Regions from separate parts of the Sodalis sp. RH19 genome, predicted to be linked through region 4. Evidence: predicted binding sites of a transcription regulator. Region 4 holds the regulator's gene; each other region holds the start of a gene.

Region 1 (3,501 bases), 2.2 Mb from region 4:
TTTTTGTCTGTTGCTTTCGCCCGTCAAGAGCGAAGGCAATGCGGGAGCACATTGATATGCCGGTTTGTTTCCTGGCCGCCCGGCGGCGGCATCGCTCATTGATAGGGCGTTTCAGCCTCGGCGTGGCGCCGTTCGTCCTGGCCGCCTGCGCGGTAGGACCGGACTATCAGCCGCCCCATCCCGTCACCCCCGCCGCCTTTGCGCCGGCCGGCGATAAATCCGGCGCCGCGGTCACGCTGGCGTCGCAGCCGGACCCGTCCTGGTGGCGCAGTTTCAACGATCCGCAGCTCGACAGCCTGATCGCGCGCGCCATCGCCGGCAACCTTTCGCTGCAACAGGCGGTGCTGCGCATCGCCGGCGCGCGTGAACAAAGCGTGCAGGCGGGGGCGGCCGGTTTGCCCGCGGTAAACGCCAGCGCCAAGGCTACCCGGCAGCAGCTGGGCCTGAAGGGTGAACTTGAATCCTCCGGCGTCAACCTCAGCGATGAAAATACCAGCCCGGAGATTGCCTCAGGGCTGGATAGCCTGTTCAAGCCGGTCAATCTTTACCAGGGCAGTTTCGACGCCAGCTGGGAAATTGATCTGTGGGGCCGGGTACGTCGCTCGGTGGAGGCGGCGAACGCCCAAACCCAGGCCGCGGTCGAGGGACGCAACGACGCGCTGGTCTCGCTGGAGGCGGAGGTGGCGCGGACTTACCTGCAGTTGCGCGGCGCGCAGAGCGTGGCCGCTACCCTGGAAACACAAATTGCGGTGGCCCAGCAATCGGCGGAACTGACGCGCAGCCAGCAGCAGCACGGCCTGGCCCCGCAGTATGACGTGGAAAACGCCAACGCCCAGCTTGGTTCGCTGCGGGCGCAACTGCCCCAGTATGAAGCGCAGCAGCGCCAGGCCATGAACGGCCTGGCGGTGCTGCTGGGCCAGCCTCCCGGCACCCTGGATCACGAGCTGGCGCCCGTCAAACCCCTGCCTGCGGTTCCCGCGGCGGTGCCGGTGGGCGTGCCATCGACGCTGGCGCGTCGGCGGCCGGATATCCGCCAGGCGGAAGCCAACCTGCATGCGGCCACCGCCAATATCGGGGTTTCGGTGGCGCAGTTGTTTCCCGATCTGTCATTGACCGGGCAGTTCGGGATGCGCAATACCGATGCGGACTACCTCACCCACTGGAGCAGCCATTTTTACAGCTTTGGTCCCCAGGTTTCCCTGCCGATATTCCAGGGCGGCCGGCTGGTGGCCAGCGTGAAACTGTCGCGCGTACAGCAGGCCAATGAAGCGCTTGCCTATCGCCAGGCAGTGTTGACCGCCCTGCAGGATGTGGAAAATGCCCTGGTCAGCTACCGCACCGATCGGCAGCGGGTCGAGGGGCTGGAGCAAACTGCCGCCTCGTTGCAGAATGCCTTCGATCTCGCCAGCGCCAGCTATCGCCAGGGCATCAGCACTTTTATCAACGTGCTGGACGCCCAGCGGCAGCTGGCGCAGGCCCGGCAGCAGGCGGCCAGCGCGCGGGTGCAGACCGGCACAGATCTGGTGGCGTTATATAAAGCGCTCGGCGGCGGCTGGGAGCCGTATCAGAATATGACGCTGCCCGACTACCCGGTTTTTGGTCCGGCGGAGTCGGGAAACGCGCCGGTGCAATTGACTAATAAATCGCCACAATCTTAGGCGCAAGCACAAATCGGTCTAAAAATGTGTCTTGGATCACATATTTTTGTAGCGCAATGCAACCAAACAGGAGAAAATTACACCATCTTACAAATGGGGGGTTGGTTGTCATGGGTACTCTTGCCGCAGGCTTCGTGATGATGCGCTGGGAATTGCTCAGCGCGGTGATGATGTTTTTCGCCAGCACGTTAAATGTCTTTTGCCGTAAAAGCAACCACAATGCGCTGGCGTTTATTTTCAGCGGCGTCGGCATCAGCATGGCCTGCTGGTTTGTCACCGGACTGCTGGGTATCACGCTGTCGGTTGAAATGGTCTCCTGGCGCGAAGCCTGGGATAACCTGAAAGATATCGCCACGTATGTGGTTTCCCATACGCCGCCGGAATGGCAGGTAAACTGACCGTCTCCGCCGGCCGTCCCCGGGCGGGGTAGTAGCGCTGACCGCTCCCTGCCCGCGCCACAAAAATAGCTTGCCCGGCGCTGTACCGATTGGTACAGTCAGGATTCCCGTTCTCCTGACAAGGCATCCATCATGGCAAACCTGGTCCCTCCCTTTACCCCTGACACCGCCGCCGCTAAAGTCCGTATGGCGGAGGACGGCTGGAACAACCGCGACCCGCAGCGCGTATCGCAGGTGTATACCCTTGATACGCAATGGCGCAATCGCGCGGAAATCGTCACCGGCCGCGACGAGGTAGTGGCGTTCCTGACCCGGAAATGGGCTAAGGAACTGGATTATCGGCTGATCAAGGAACTGTGGGCGTTTACCGGCGCGCGCATTGCGGTGCGTTTTGCCTATGAATGGCATGACGACAGCGGCAACTGGTTTCGCTCCTATGGCAACGAAAACTGGGAGTTCGATGCCGCGGGGTTAATGGCCCGCCGTTTTGCCTGTATCAACGATCTGCCCATCGCCGACGGCGACCGCAAGTTTCACTGGCCGCTGGGACGGCGCCCGGATGATCACCCCGGTCTGTCCGACTTTGGCCTCTAGATGACCGACCACAACGCGGATAGCGCGGCGCTGGTAGCGCAAATAGCCGACGTATTCCGTGAATGCGGCTTCGAGGGCGCGTCCCTGAGCCGTATCACCGAACGCACCGGCCTGGGCAAAGGCAGCCTGTACCACTTTTTTCCCGGCGGCAAAGACGCCATGGCGGCGGCGGTACTCACCCAGGTCGAGGCGTGGTTTCACCGCCACATTTTCCAGCCGCTGGCGCGGGATAACGCGCCGGACGCGCTTGACGGCATGTGGCGGGCGGTGGATGCGTATTTCCTGTCCGGACAGCGCATCTGCCTGATGGGGGCCTTTGCCCTGGACGGCACGCGCGATCGATTTGGCCATGCTATCGGCGTGTATTTCCACCACTGGATCAGCGCGCTGCAACAGGCGTTGCAACGGGCCGGCGTCGCAGTTCCGGCGGCGGGCGAACTGGCCGAGGACACCGTCGCCGGTATCCAGGGCGCGTTAACGCTGGCGCGAGCCATGAATGACACCGATCTGTTTATCCGCGGCACGCGGCGGCTGCGGGCTCGGCTTATGCTCGCCATACCCTTTCACCATCCTTGATGCCGTCTTGCGTGCCGGCACGGCGGATCGGACCTGTCCGCCGCGCGGCATGGCCGCCTGCGGGCGGTTATTTTCCGTCCCGGGCGGCGAACATGGCGCGGGCCGCTGCTGCAACCACGGGTTGACGCGTCGCCACAGTGGCGGCGATGCGCGCCGCCACCGGTTCCCGCACCGATCCGGGGGCGGTTTCCGGCCGGCCGGCGTTAAACGGCGGCGCCGGCGCGTATTCCAGTCCCAGTTGGATAGCCTCGGCGGTCGCCTGGTCGAAGACCTGG
Region 2 (3,501 bases), 1.7 Mb from region 4:
ACTTCTGGACAATGCAGGGGTCGGTACGGGTGGCGCAGCTGTGCCACGAATGGGGCCTGACCTGGGGCTCTCATTCCAACAATCATTTCGATATTTCGCTGGCGATGTTCACCCACGTGGCCGCCGCCGCGCCGGGAAACATCACCGCCATCGATACCCACTGGATCTGGCAGGAAGGGGACCAGCGCCTGACCAGGGAGCCGCTGCAAATCGTCGGCGGTAAAGTCAAGGTGCCGGAAAAACCGGGGCTCGGTATTGAACTGGATAGGGATCAACTGATGAAGGGCAATGCGCTCTATCAGCAACATGGCCTTGGCGCGCGTGACGACGGCATCGCCATGCAATACCTGATCCCCAATTGGCGCTTCGATAATAAACGTCCGGCGCTGGTGCGCTAGCGCTGGGCGGCGCCCCGGTCCGCCTTGGGCGTGGGCGCCGTGGCGACAGCCGCAGGCTAATCCTGGGGTAAAAAAAAAGGCCGGGAGCGATTCCCGGCCAACCTATCAAAGTTCATTCACACATAGCAAAGGGTGGTTCAGTGGTGGTAAGGGTAATCAGGTCACCGGCGCCGGGTTGAATACCGACAGGGCGTTATGAATGCCCCATTGATCGGACCAGGTTTTTTTGCGGCCGCTGGCGATATCCAGGATCAGTTCAAACAATTGCCAGCCCACGTCTTCAATGGTTGCCCTGCCGGTGGCGATGGAACCGGCGCTGATATCCATCAAATCAAACCAGCGGTCGGCCAGCGCGTCGCGCGTCGCCATCTTGATCACCGGCACGGCCACCAAACCATAGGGTGTGCCGCGCCCGGTGGTAAATACCTGTATGGTGATGCCGGAGGCAAGCTGCTGGGTACCGCAAATAAAATCACTGGCGGGGGTGGCGGCGAAAATCAGCCCCTTTTTCGTCGGACGCTGGCCGGGGGAGAGCACCTCCACAATGGCGCTGGTGCCTGATTTGGCGATGGAACCGAGCGATTTCTCAACAATATTGGCCAAACCGCCTTTTTTATTGCCCGGGGTGGTATTGGCGCTGCGATCGCTTTTACCATCGTCAAGGTAATTATCATACCAGGCCATTTCCTCCAGCAACCGGCGTCCCACCTGTTCGTCAGCCGCCCGCGGCGTCAGCAGGTGGATGGCGTCGCGCACTTCGGTCACTTCCGAAAACATCACCGTCGCGCCGCAGCGCACCAGCAGATCGGAGGCAAAGCCCACCGCTGGATTGGCGGTTACGCCGGAGAACGCATCGCTGCCGCCGCACTGCGTGCCCACCACCAGATCGGATACCGGGCAGGTTTGGCGCTGGCGGGTGTTCAGACGCCGCAGATGATCTTCCGCTACCTGCAGAATATCATCCACCATGGACTTGAAGCCCACGTGTTTTTCGTCCTGGAGACGGGTGATGCTCACCCCCGGGCGTTCCACCGCGATGGGAATTTGATCCTCGGTGCCGGCCAGCAGGCGTTCGGGCGGCAATTTTTCGCAGCCCAGGCCAATCACCATGATTTCGCCGCCGAAATTCGGGTTGAGGGAGATATTATGGATGGTGCGAATCGGCACCACCGCGGCGGGCGCATTAATGGCCACGCCGCAGCCGTACAGATGGCTTAGCCCGACCACGCCGTCGACGTTGGGGTATTTTGGCAATAGATCGCGTTCAATCAGTTTCACCACGTATTCAACCACGCCGGCCACGCATTGTACGCTGGTGGTAATGCCCAGCAGGTTTTTAGTGCCGACGCTGCCGTCGGCATTCCGGTATCCTTCGAAGGTATAGCCCTCCAGCGGCGGCAACGTCGGCGGGACCTTGGTGGCCAGCGGCAGGGTTTCCAGCGCCGGGGCCTTGGGCATCTCGACCAGCGATTCATCAATCCAGCTGCCCTGTTTGATTTCACGCAAGGCATAGCCAATCACTTCGCCATAACGGACGATATCGCCGCCGATAGCGATATCGCGCAGGGCGACTTTATGCCCTTGCGGAACATGCTCGATTAATTTCAAGCCGTCCGCGAATTGAGTGCCGGCCGGCAAACCATTATTGTTCACGATAATCGCGACGTTATCGTCGACGTGAACTTTGATATACAATGCCTTTTCCGCATTGGTCATTATTGTTGATGACATAAACGTCTCCGCAAATACTAATCTGTTGTTATAACCCGAACCAGCGTTCAGCCAGGATAACAATACGGGTGATGAGGATATTATATGCGGAATAGGGGCACTTCTCATTGTGCAAATGCACGATTTTATAGCGGCTATACCCGGGATTTATTTGTCATATGTTCAGTATAATGTGATAAAGGTCACCCTTCATTCGCGGCAGAATCCACGCCAAAAAATAACGTGACGACCGTCGTGCTTTCACGTGCTCATGTCCAAAAAATCGGTTATTTTAGGCTTAATTGTTGTGCTTATGCATAGTGCCATTTTTCACGATGGTTTTTATACTATGCAGGTCAGTTAAATAAGACACCAACCGGCCTACCGGTGAAATAAAAAGACTCTTACGAGAAAATATTAACTCACGATAAAAAAGCGCAACGCAAAAAATAGTGTGGTAATGATTTTTTGTGTTCCCGAAGTTTATCGCCTGATTAGAGCGTATTCAATGAGCACGACACCTCTGGTTTCAAGTAGAACAAAAACACATGTCCGTTATGTGATTTTATTAATTATCTTCCTGGTCACCGCGGTTAACTACGCCGATCGGGCAACCCTGTCCATTGCCGGTTCCGATGTCGCCAAGACGCTGGGGCTGGACGCCGGGCAAATGGGGCAGATATTCGCCGCGTTTGGCTGGGCTTACCTTATTATGCAAATTCCCGGCGGCTGGCTGCTGGACCGTTTCGGGTCCAAACGCGTTTATACCTACAGCCTGTTTTTCTGGTCGCTGTTTACGCTGCTGCAGGGATTCGTCGGCTTTTTCCCGGTGGCTTACGCGGCGATGACGCTGTTTATCCTGCGCTTTATGCTGGGTTTCTCCGAGGCGCCGTCTTTCCCGGCCAATGCGCGCATCGTCGCCGCCTGGTTCCCCACCATTGAACGCGGCACCGCGTCGGCGATTTTTAACTCGGCGCAGTATTTCGCCCTGGCGATATTTTCTCCCATCCTGGGCTGGCTGACCTATTCCTGGGGATGGGAACATGTCTTCACCGTCATGGGCGTGCTGGGTTTCATCATGACGATGGTGTGGATCAAATATATTCAAAACCCGAATAAACACCCCCGCGTTTCGCAGCAGGAGCTGGATTACATCGCCGCCGGCGGCGCCATGGTCGATATGGACACGCCAAAAGACGGCAAAAAAGACGGCCCGCGCTGGGATTATGTCAAACAGATGCTGACCAACCGCATGATGCTCGGCGTATTTTTCGGCCAGTATTTCATCAACAGTATTACCTGGTTCTTCCTGACCTGGTTTCCGATTTACCTGGTGCAGGATAAGGGCATGTCCATCCTGAAAGTGGGCCTGATTGCCTCGATCCCGGCGCTG
Region 3 (3,501 bases), 1.7 Mb from region 4:
GGGTGGTGGGCCAGCCGCTGGCGACGCTTAACCGCATCGTGCACGACGTGCACCAGGGGCATGTCAGCAACGATTTTGATTCTTTCGCCCAGGGCGCCTGGACCTTTGAACTGCGGGTAAACGCGGTGGCCTCTCTCGAGGCCGCGCTGCTGGATCTGATGGGCCAACATCTCGGCGTGCCGGTGGCGGAGCTGCTCGGTCCTGGTAAGCAGCGCGACAGCGTGCCTGTGCTGGGCTATTTGTTTTATGTCGGCGACAGGAGCCTGACCGACCTGCCCTATCAGGCCGGGCCCAGCCGGCCGTCCCATGACTGGTACCGGCTGCGCCGCGAGACGGCCATGACCACCGACGCCCTGGTGCGCCAGGCGGAAGCCGCGCAGGATCGTTATGGCTTCAAGGATTTCAAACTCAAGGGCGGCGTGCTGGCCGGCGCCAGCGAAATAGAGACCGTGACGGCGCTGGCCAGGCGGTTTCCGGACGCGCGTATTACCATCGACCCCAACGGCGCCTGGTCGCTTAGGGAAGCCATCGATTTGTGCCAGGATATGCGCGGCGTGCTGGCCTATGCCGAGGACCCCTGCGGCGCCGAGCAGGGCTTTTCCGGGCGCGAGGTGATGGCGGAATTCAAACGGGCCACCGGGCTGCCGGTGGCGACCAATATGATTGCCACCAACTGGCGCGAGCTAAACCACGCGGTACAGCTTAACGCCATTGATATTCCGCTGGCCGACCCGCATTTCTGGACCCTGCAGGGCGCGATACGCGTGGCGCAGCTGTGCGATGAATGGGGCCTGACCTGGGGCTGTCATTCCAATAACCATTTTGATATTTCGCTGGCGATGTTTATCCATGTCGGCGCGGCCGCGCCCGGTAAGCCCACCGCGCTGGATACCCACTGGATTTGGCAGGAAGGCGAGCATCTGACCAAAGAACCGCTGCAAATCGTCGACGGCGCGATCACACTCAACGGTAAACCGGGGCTCGGCGTGGAAATCGATATGGCGCAAATCGAACGGCAGCATGAGCTTTACAAGCGCATGCCGTCCGGCGCGCGCAATGACGCGCAGGCGATGCAGTATCTGATTCCCGGCTGGACCTTTGACCGGAAACGGCCGGCGATGCTGCGTTAACCCATCCAGGGTACGGCCCGCCGTACCCTGAGTTTACCGGCGACATGGGTTGGGCCGCGGACGATGGGATCAGGCTTCGTCATCCAGTTGCAGCGCCACGTAGAGCAGCAGCCGATCGTCAAAGTTGGCGAGATCCAGGCCGGTCATTTCCGAAATACGGTTGAGGCGGTACTCCAGGGTGTTGCGGTGGATAAACAGCGCCTTGGAGGTAGGCGTGGGCTGAACGTTATGGCGAAACCAGGCAATCAGCGTGCGGCGCAGCAGGCCATTGTTATCCATGGCCTTGAGTTTTGCCAGCGGGCGCACCAGTTCGCTGGCCTGCCAGCCGCCGCGCAGGCTGTCGAGCAATACCGGCAGCATCAGGTCGGGATAAAAATAACGGCGCTGCTCGGGCAGCCGCTGCTTGCCCACCGACATGGTGGTGCGCGCGGTACGCCAGGAGCGCGCAATACCGCCGGCGCCGGGGAAAAAATTGCCCAGGGCGATACGTACCCGCAGGCGGCTGCTTTCGGTCATGCGCGAAAACAGCGTATCCACCCGCCGGCGATGCTCTTCGGCATCCCAGCGCCCGTGGCTGTTCAGCGCGGGTTTCAGCACCACCATTTCCGTCAGCGATACGATGGCGATCAAATTATCGCGCTCCGGCGTGGTGAGCAGCGTTTGCAACTGCTGCAGCTCCGCCATGGCGCTGTCGACGCCGAACTGCCCGCTGTCCACCTCCACCACCGCCGCCACCCTGGGCTGGTTGATATCAATTCCCAGCCGCTGGGCCCATTCGATCAGCGCCGGCGTGACTTCCTCGGCGCGGATTAAATTCAGCACCAGTTCCTCGCGCAGCCGGCTGTCCTGCGCCAGCATATGCAGCAAGCGCGCCTGCTCCAGCATCATTTCCGCCGTCATGCAGACCAGCTCGCCATACTGCCGCAGTTGACTGGGATTGCCGGTCAGGCCGATAACGCCGACGATATTGCCGTCGATTTTCAGCGGGAGGTTGATACCGGGCCGTACCCCGTGCAAATGCCGGGCCACGCCGTCGTCGATATCCACGACCCGGGCCTGCGACAGGGCCAATAACGCGCCTTCGTGCAGTTCACCGACCCGCTCTTCATCGCCGCTGCCGATAATGCGGCCGCGCGCATCCATCACGTTGATATTGCTGTCGATAATCTGCATCGTTCTTGCCACAATTTCTTGCGCCAATTTCGCATCAAGATGATACGTTGCCATCCCCGCCTCGGTTCTGTTAAGCCCTTTGCCCTATTATACCCGGGTGTTGGCGCTCATACATTGTGCAGAAGCACAAAGCGTGATCTTGCTCGCTTATTTTGTGCGGGATATCACATTCTTTCGGGCAAAAAAAGACGGCGTCGTGATGACGCCGTCTTGGTGGCGAGAGCCGGACGCGGGGGATTACTGCGCCAGCAGGTAAAGCGTGGTATCGCCGCGTTTGACGTTTAACGCCAGTATCGGCGGCTTGGCATCCAGGATTTTACGCAGTTCGCCGATATTCTGCACCGGCTGCTGGTTGACGCCCAGGATGATATCGCCCTTCTTCAGGCCGACTTTCGCCGCGGTGCTGCCCGCCTTGACATTGTCCACCTTGACGCCCTGCTGATCGCCGGTATCCATGTTGCTCAATTCCGCGCCTTCGATGCCGGTAAAGACATTGCCCGAATCAAGCTGCGGCTGGGTGCTCTGCTCCAGGATCACATCGACGGTTACCGGCTTGCCGTCGCGCAGCAGGCCGAGCTGGACCTTGGTGCCGACCGGCTGCGAGCTGACATCCGCCCGGAACGCGGCAAAGCTGTTGATGGGCCGGCCGTTCATGGTGACGATGACATCGCCGGCTTTCACCCCGGCCTTTTCGGCGGCGGATTTAGGCATCACCTGGCTGACAAACGCGCCGCGCTGGGCGTCGACTTTCATCGCCTTGGCCAGCTCCGGATTGAGCTCGGTGCCGAGAATGCCGATTTCGCCGCGCCTGACCTGGCCATAGGCCACCAGCTGCGCCGTCAGGTTTTTCACCATGTTGCTGGGAATGGCGAAGCCGATACCGATATTGCCGCCGTCCGGCGCCAGTATGGCGGTATTGATGCCGATAAGCTCACCGTTGAGGTTAACCAGCGCCCCGCCCGAGTTGCCCCGGTTGATGGCGGCATCGGTCTGGATAAAGTTTTCATAGTTTTCAATATTCAGCCCGCTGCGCCCCAGCGCGGACACAATACCCGAGGTGGCGGTTTCCCCCAGGCCGTAAGGGTTGCCGATGGCCACGGTATAATCGCCGACCCGCAGTTGGTCCGAATCGGCCATCTTGATGGCGGTGAGGTTTTTAAAGTCGATCAGCTGCACCAGCGCCAGATCGGAACGGGGA
Region 4 (3,501 bases):
TGTTGGCGGGCCTAGCATACCGTGGGGCACTCGGTCGGGCGGGAACACCACGCCCGATTCGACCCCATCGGCATGCTCTCCCTTGAACACGCCGGGTTTGAGCGCGGTGTTGGCGGGCATACCGTGCCATGGGGCGCTCGGTCGGGCAGAGAAACCATGCCCGATTCGACCCCATTGGCGCGCTCTCCCTTGAACACGCCGGGTTTGAGCGCGGTGTTGGCGGGCATACCGTGCCATGGGGCGCTCGGTCGGGCAGAGAAACCATGCCCGATTCGACCCCATTGGCGCGCTCTCCCTTGAACACGCCGGGTTTGAGTGCGGTGTTGGCGGGCCGGTTAGGCGGCGGGGGCGTGGCGTTCGTCGCGCACTTCAAAGCTGTGGGTCATATTGACCGACGCGCCGAGCATCAGTGAGACCGAGCAGTATTTTTCCGCCGATAGCGTCACCGCCCGCTCCACCGCCTTGTCGGTCAGCCCGGCGCCGGTGACGATAAAATGCAGGTTGATATGGGTAAACAGGCGCGGCGCCTCGTCGCGGCGCTCGGATGTGAGTTTGACCTCGCAGTCCCGGACGTCCTGCCGCGCTTTGTGTAAAATCGATACCACATCAATGGCGCTGCAGCCGCCGACCGACATCAATACCATTTCCATTGGGCTGGGCGCTTTTTCGCCCGCGTTCCCATCCATCAAAACCTGGTGGCCCGAGGCGGATTCGCCCATGAAAGACAACCCTTCTACCCATTTGACCCGTGCCTGCATTATGATACTCCTGATGAAAAGCTTTCCAGCAGACTACATTTTTGTTGGAAAACTGGCAATGTTACTGAACATACTTCATGCTGAAGCAAGACAACAGAAGACACTGCTTCAAACCTATGCTAAAAACAAGGCTGGATCGGCCTCATGATAATGAAAGGGCAAGAGATCGATCGGAACATCACATTACCAGACCCTAATAAGTTCCCTTACGTCGCTCCGTTTAAACGCGGAGTCAGAGTGAATAATACAAGCGCCGTAACAGGGAATACGATGTCCCGAACCTGGGATAGCGATGACAAAAGAGGATAACAGCGAATGGTTCTCGGCAAACCGCAAACAGACCCGACTCTCGAATGGTTCCTGTCTCATTGCCATATTCATAAGTATCCATCGAAGAGTACACTTATACATCAGGGTGAAAAGGCTGAAACGCTTTACTACATCGTTAAGGGCGCCGTGGCGGTGCTGATTAAGGATGAAGAAGGCAAAGAGATGATTCTCTCCTATCTTAACCAGGGAGATTTCATCGGTGAGCTCGGCCTATTCGAGGAAGGTCAGGAACGCAGTGCCTGGGTACGGGCGAAAACCGCCTGTGAAGTCGCCGAGATTTCGTATAAAAAATTCCGGCAGCTGATTCAGGTGAATCCGGATATCCTGATGCGCCTGTCGGCGCAAATGGCCAGTCGTTTACAGGTAACGTCGGAAAAAGTCGGCAACCTGGCATTCCTGGACGTTACCGGACGCATAGCGCAAACCCTGTTGAACCTGGCGAAACAACCCGACGCCATGACCCACCCCGACGGCATGCAGATAAAAATCACCCGTCAGGAAATCGGCCAGATTGTCGGCTGTTCCCGCGAGACGGTAGGACGTATTCTTAAAATGCTCGAAGATCAAAATCTTATATCCGCGCACGGTAAAACCATTGTTGTTTACGGCACGCGCTGATAGCCCCGTTATACAGGCGTGGTGCTTCGTACCACGCTTTTTTTGCTGACAGTATGTGGCGCCGGTTAATCTACCACCCTGAAGTAAACTATGCCCTGCGGCAAACCATCGTGCTATGCCTGCCGGTGGCCGCCGGCCTGTTATTCGGCAGCTTGCAAAACGGCCTGCTGTTTTCGTTGGTCCCTGCCTGCTGCAATATCGCCGGCCTCGATACCCTGCATAAACGGTTTTTCAAGCGCCTGGCCGTCGGCGGTGCGCTGTTCGCGCTGAGCAGCGTGCTGATCCAGGTGCTGTTGGCCGTGCCGGTGCCGTTGCCCTTGGTGATGCTCGGCCTGGCGCTGCTGTTCGGCGTTACCGGTGAAATCAGCCCGCTGCACGGCCGTTTATTGCCCGCCGCGCTTATCGCCGCCATCTTTACCCTGGGCCTGGCCGGCAATGTGCCGCCCGTCGTGCCGCCGCTGCTGTATATTGCCGGCACCGCCTGGTACGGACTGTTCAACGCCCTGTGGTTCCGGTTGTGGAAGGAGCAGCCGATGCGGGAATCTCTTAGCCTGCTGTATCGGGAGCTGGCGGATTATATCGAGGCGAAATATACCCTGCTGACACAGCATACCGATCCGGAAACCGCCCTGCCGCCGCTGTTTGCCCGCCAGCAGGCGGTGATTGATCTGATTGCCCAGGTATACCAGCAGCTTTATATGCTGTCGGCCAATGATCAGCTGCAGTACAAACGCCTGCTGCGTTCTTTCCAGGTGGCGCTGGATTTGCAGGAGCATATCGCCGTCAGCCTGCACCAGCCGGACGAAGTACAAAAACTGGTGGCGCAAAGCCACGCCGAGGCGGTTATCCGCTATAACGCCCGGTTGATTGCCGCGCGGTTGCGGGTACTGGCGGATGATATTCTCTATCACCGGCAGCCGGGGCGTTTTAACATGGCCACCGCGCTGTCGGCCCTGGAAAAAATTGCCGACCGGCATCCGGATAATCCGGTCGGACAGTTTTGTTATTACCATTTCAGCCGTATCGCCCGGCTGCTGCGTACCCAGCGCCCGCTTTACCGCCGCGACCTGATGGCCGACAACCAGCAGCGGCTGTCGTTTTGGCATGCGCTGGTCAGCTACTGTTCCTTTAAATCCATGGCGCTGCGCAGCGCGGCAAGGCTTGGGATTATGCTGGCCATCGGCAGCAGCCTGGGGCTGGTATTGGATCTCCCCAAACCCTACTGGATTTTAATGACGGTGATGTTTGTCAGCCAGAACGGCTATAACGCCACCCGGGTGCGGATCCAGCATCGGGCCCTGGGCACGTTGGCGGGGTTGGTGATTGCCGCCGGCACGCTGCAATTCAGGCTGAGCGACGGCACGGTATTGCTGTGCATGTTGTTCCTGACGCTGGCGTCTTACCTGGTGTTGCGCAAAAATTACGGCCTGGCGATGATCGGCATGACGGTGACCGCGGTGTATACGTTGCAGCTACTGTCGCTGAACGGCGCGCATTTCCTGGTGCCCAGGCTGGTGGATACGCTGATCGGCTGTATGCTGGCGTTCGGCGGCATGCTGTGGTTATGGCCGCAGTGGCAAAGCGGTATGCTGCGCAAAAACGCCCATCTGGCGCTGGAGCGGGACCAGGACGCGCTGCGACTGCTGCTGCAACCCGCCCCCGAGCCGGCGGCGCTGGCCTACGCGCGCATGAAGGTCAACCAGGCGCACAACGCGCTGTTTACGTCGCTTAGCCAGGCGATGCGGGAGCCGGCGTTTAATTCGCGCTATCTGACCGATATGCGTTTATGGGTGAC

What was found. The regulator CRP, encoded in region 4, controls carbon source genes, mostly activating them, when cyclic AMP is high. The targets are predictions, from matches to a motif close to ATGTGANNNNNNTCACAT.
Region 1: ACL2XF_RS13405 (YjcB family protein) is a predicted target of CRP. The motif match lies at 1,683-1,700, and genes of this name have one in related genera.
Region 2: garD (galactarate dehydratase) is a predicted target of CRP. The motif match lies at 2,300-2,317, and genes of this name have one in related genera.
Region 3: ACL2XF_RS15620 (CdaR family transcriptional regulator) is a predicted target of CRP. The motif match lies at 2,456-2,473, and genes of this name have one in related genera.

Annotation. Positions count from the first base shown of each region.
Region 1 covers NZ_CP178734.1:2,959,885-2,963,385, forward strand. The annotation lists gene ACL2XF_RS13395 (DHA2 family efflux MFS transporter permease subunit) at 1-55, shown strand, start outside; gene ACL2XF_RS13400 (efflux transporter outer membrane subunit) at 57-1,658, shown strand; gene ACL2XF_RS13405 (YjcB family protein) at 1,769-2,056, shown strand; gene ACL2XF_RS13410 (DUF1348 family protein) at 2,189-2,650, shown strand; gene ACL2XF_RS13415 (TetR/AcrR family transcriptional regulator) at 2,651-3,226, shown strand; gene ACL2XF_RS13420 (DJ-1/PfpI family protein) at 3,294-3,501, opposite strand, start outside.
Region 2 covers NZ_CP178734.1:3,426,212-3,429,712, reverse strand. The annotation lists gene gudD (glucarate dehydratase) at 1-398, shown strand, start outside; gene garD (galactarate dehydratase) at 555-2,129, opposite strand; gene ACL2XF_RS15595 (MFS transporter) at 2,617-3,501, shown strand, end outside.
Region 3 covers NZ_CP178734.1:3,432,796-3,436,296, forward strand. The annotation lists gene ACL2XF_RS15615 (enolase C-terminal domain-like protein) at 1-1,130, shown strand, start outside; gene ACL2XF_RS15620 (CdaR family transcriptional regulator) at 1,200-2,357, opposite strand; gene degP (serine endoprotease DegP) at 2,541-3,501, opposite strand, start outside.
Region 4 covers NZ_CP178734.1:5,124,590-5,128,090, reverse strand. The annotation lists gene ACL2XF_RS22990 (OsmC family protein) at 336-758, opposite strand; gene ACL2XF_RS22985 (hypothetical protein) at 718-906, shown strand; gene crp (cAMP-activated global transcriptional regulator CRP) at 1,074-1,706, shown strand; gene ACL2XF_RS22975 (YccS/YhfK family putative transporter) at 1,760-3,501, shown strand, end outside.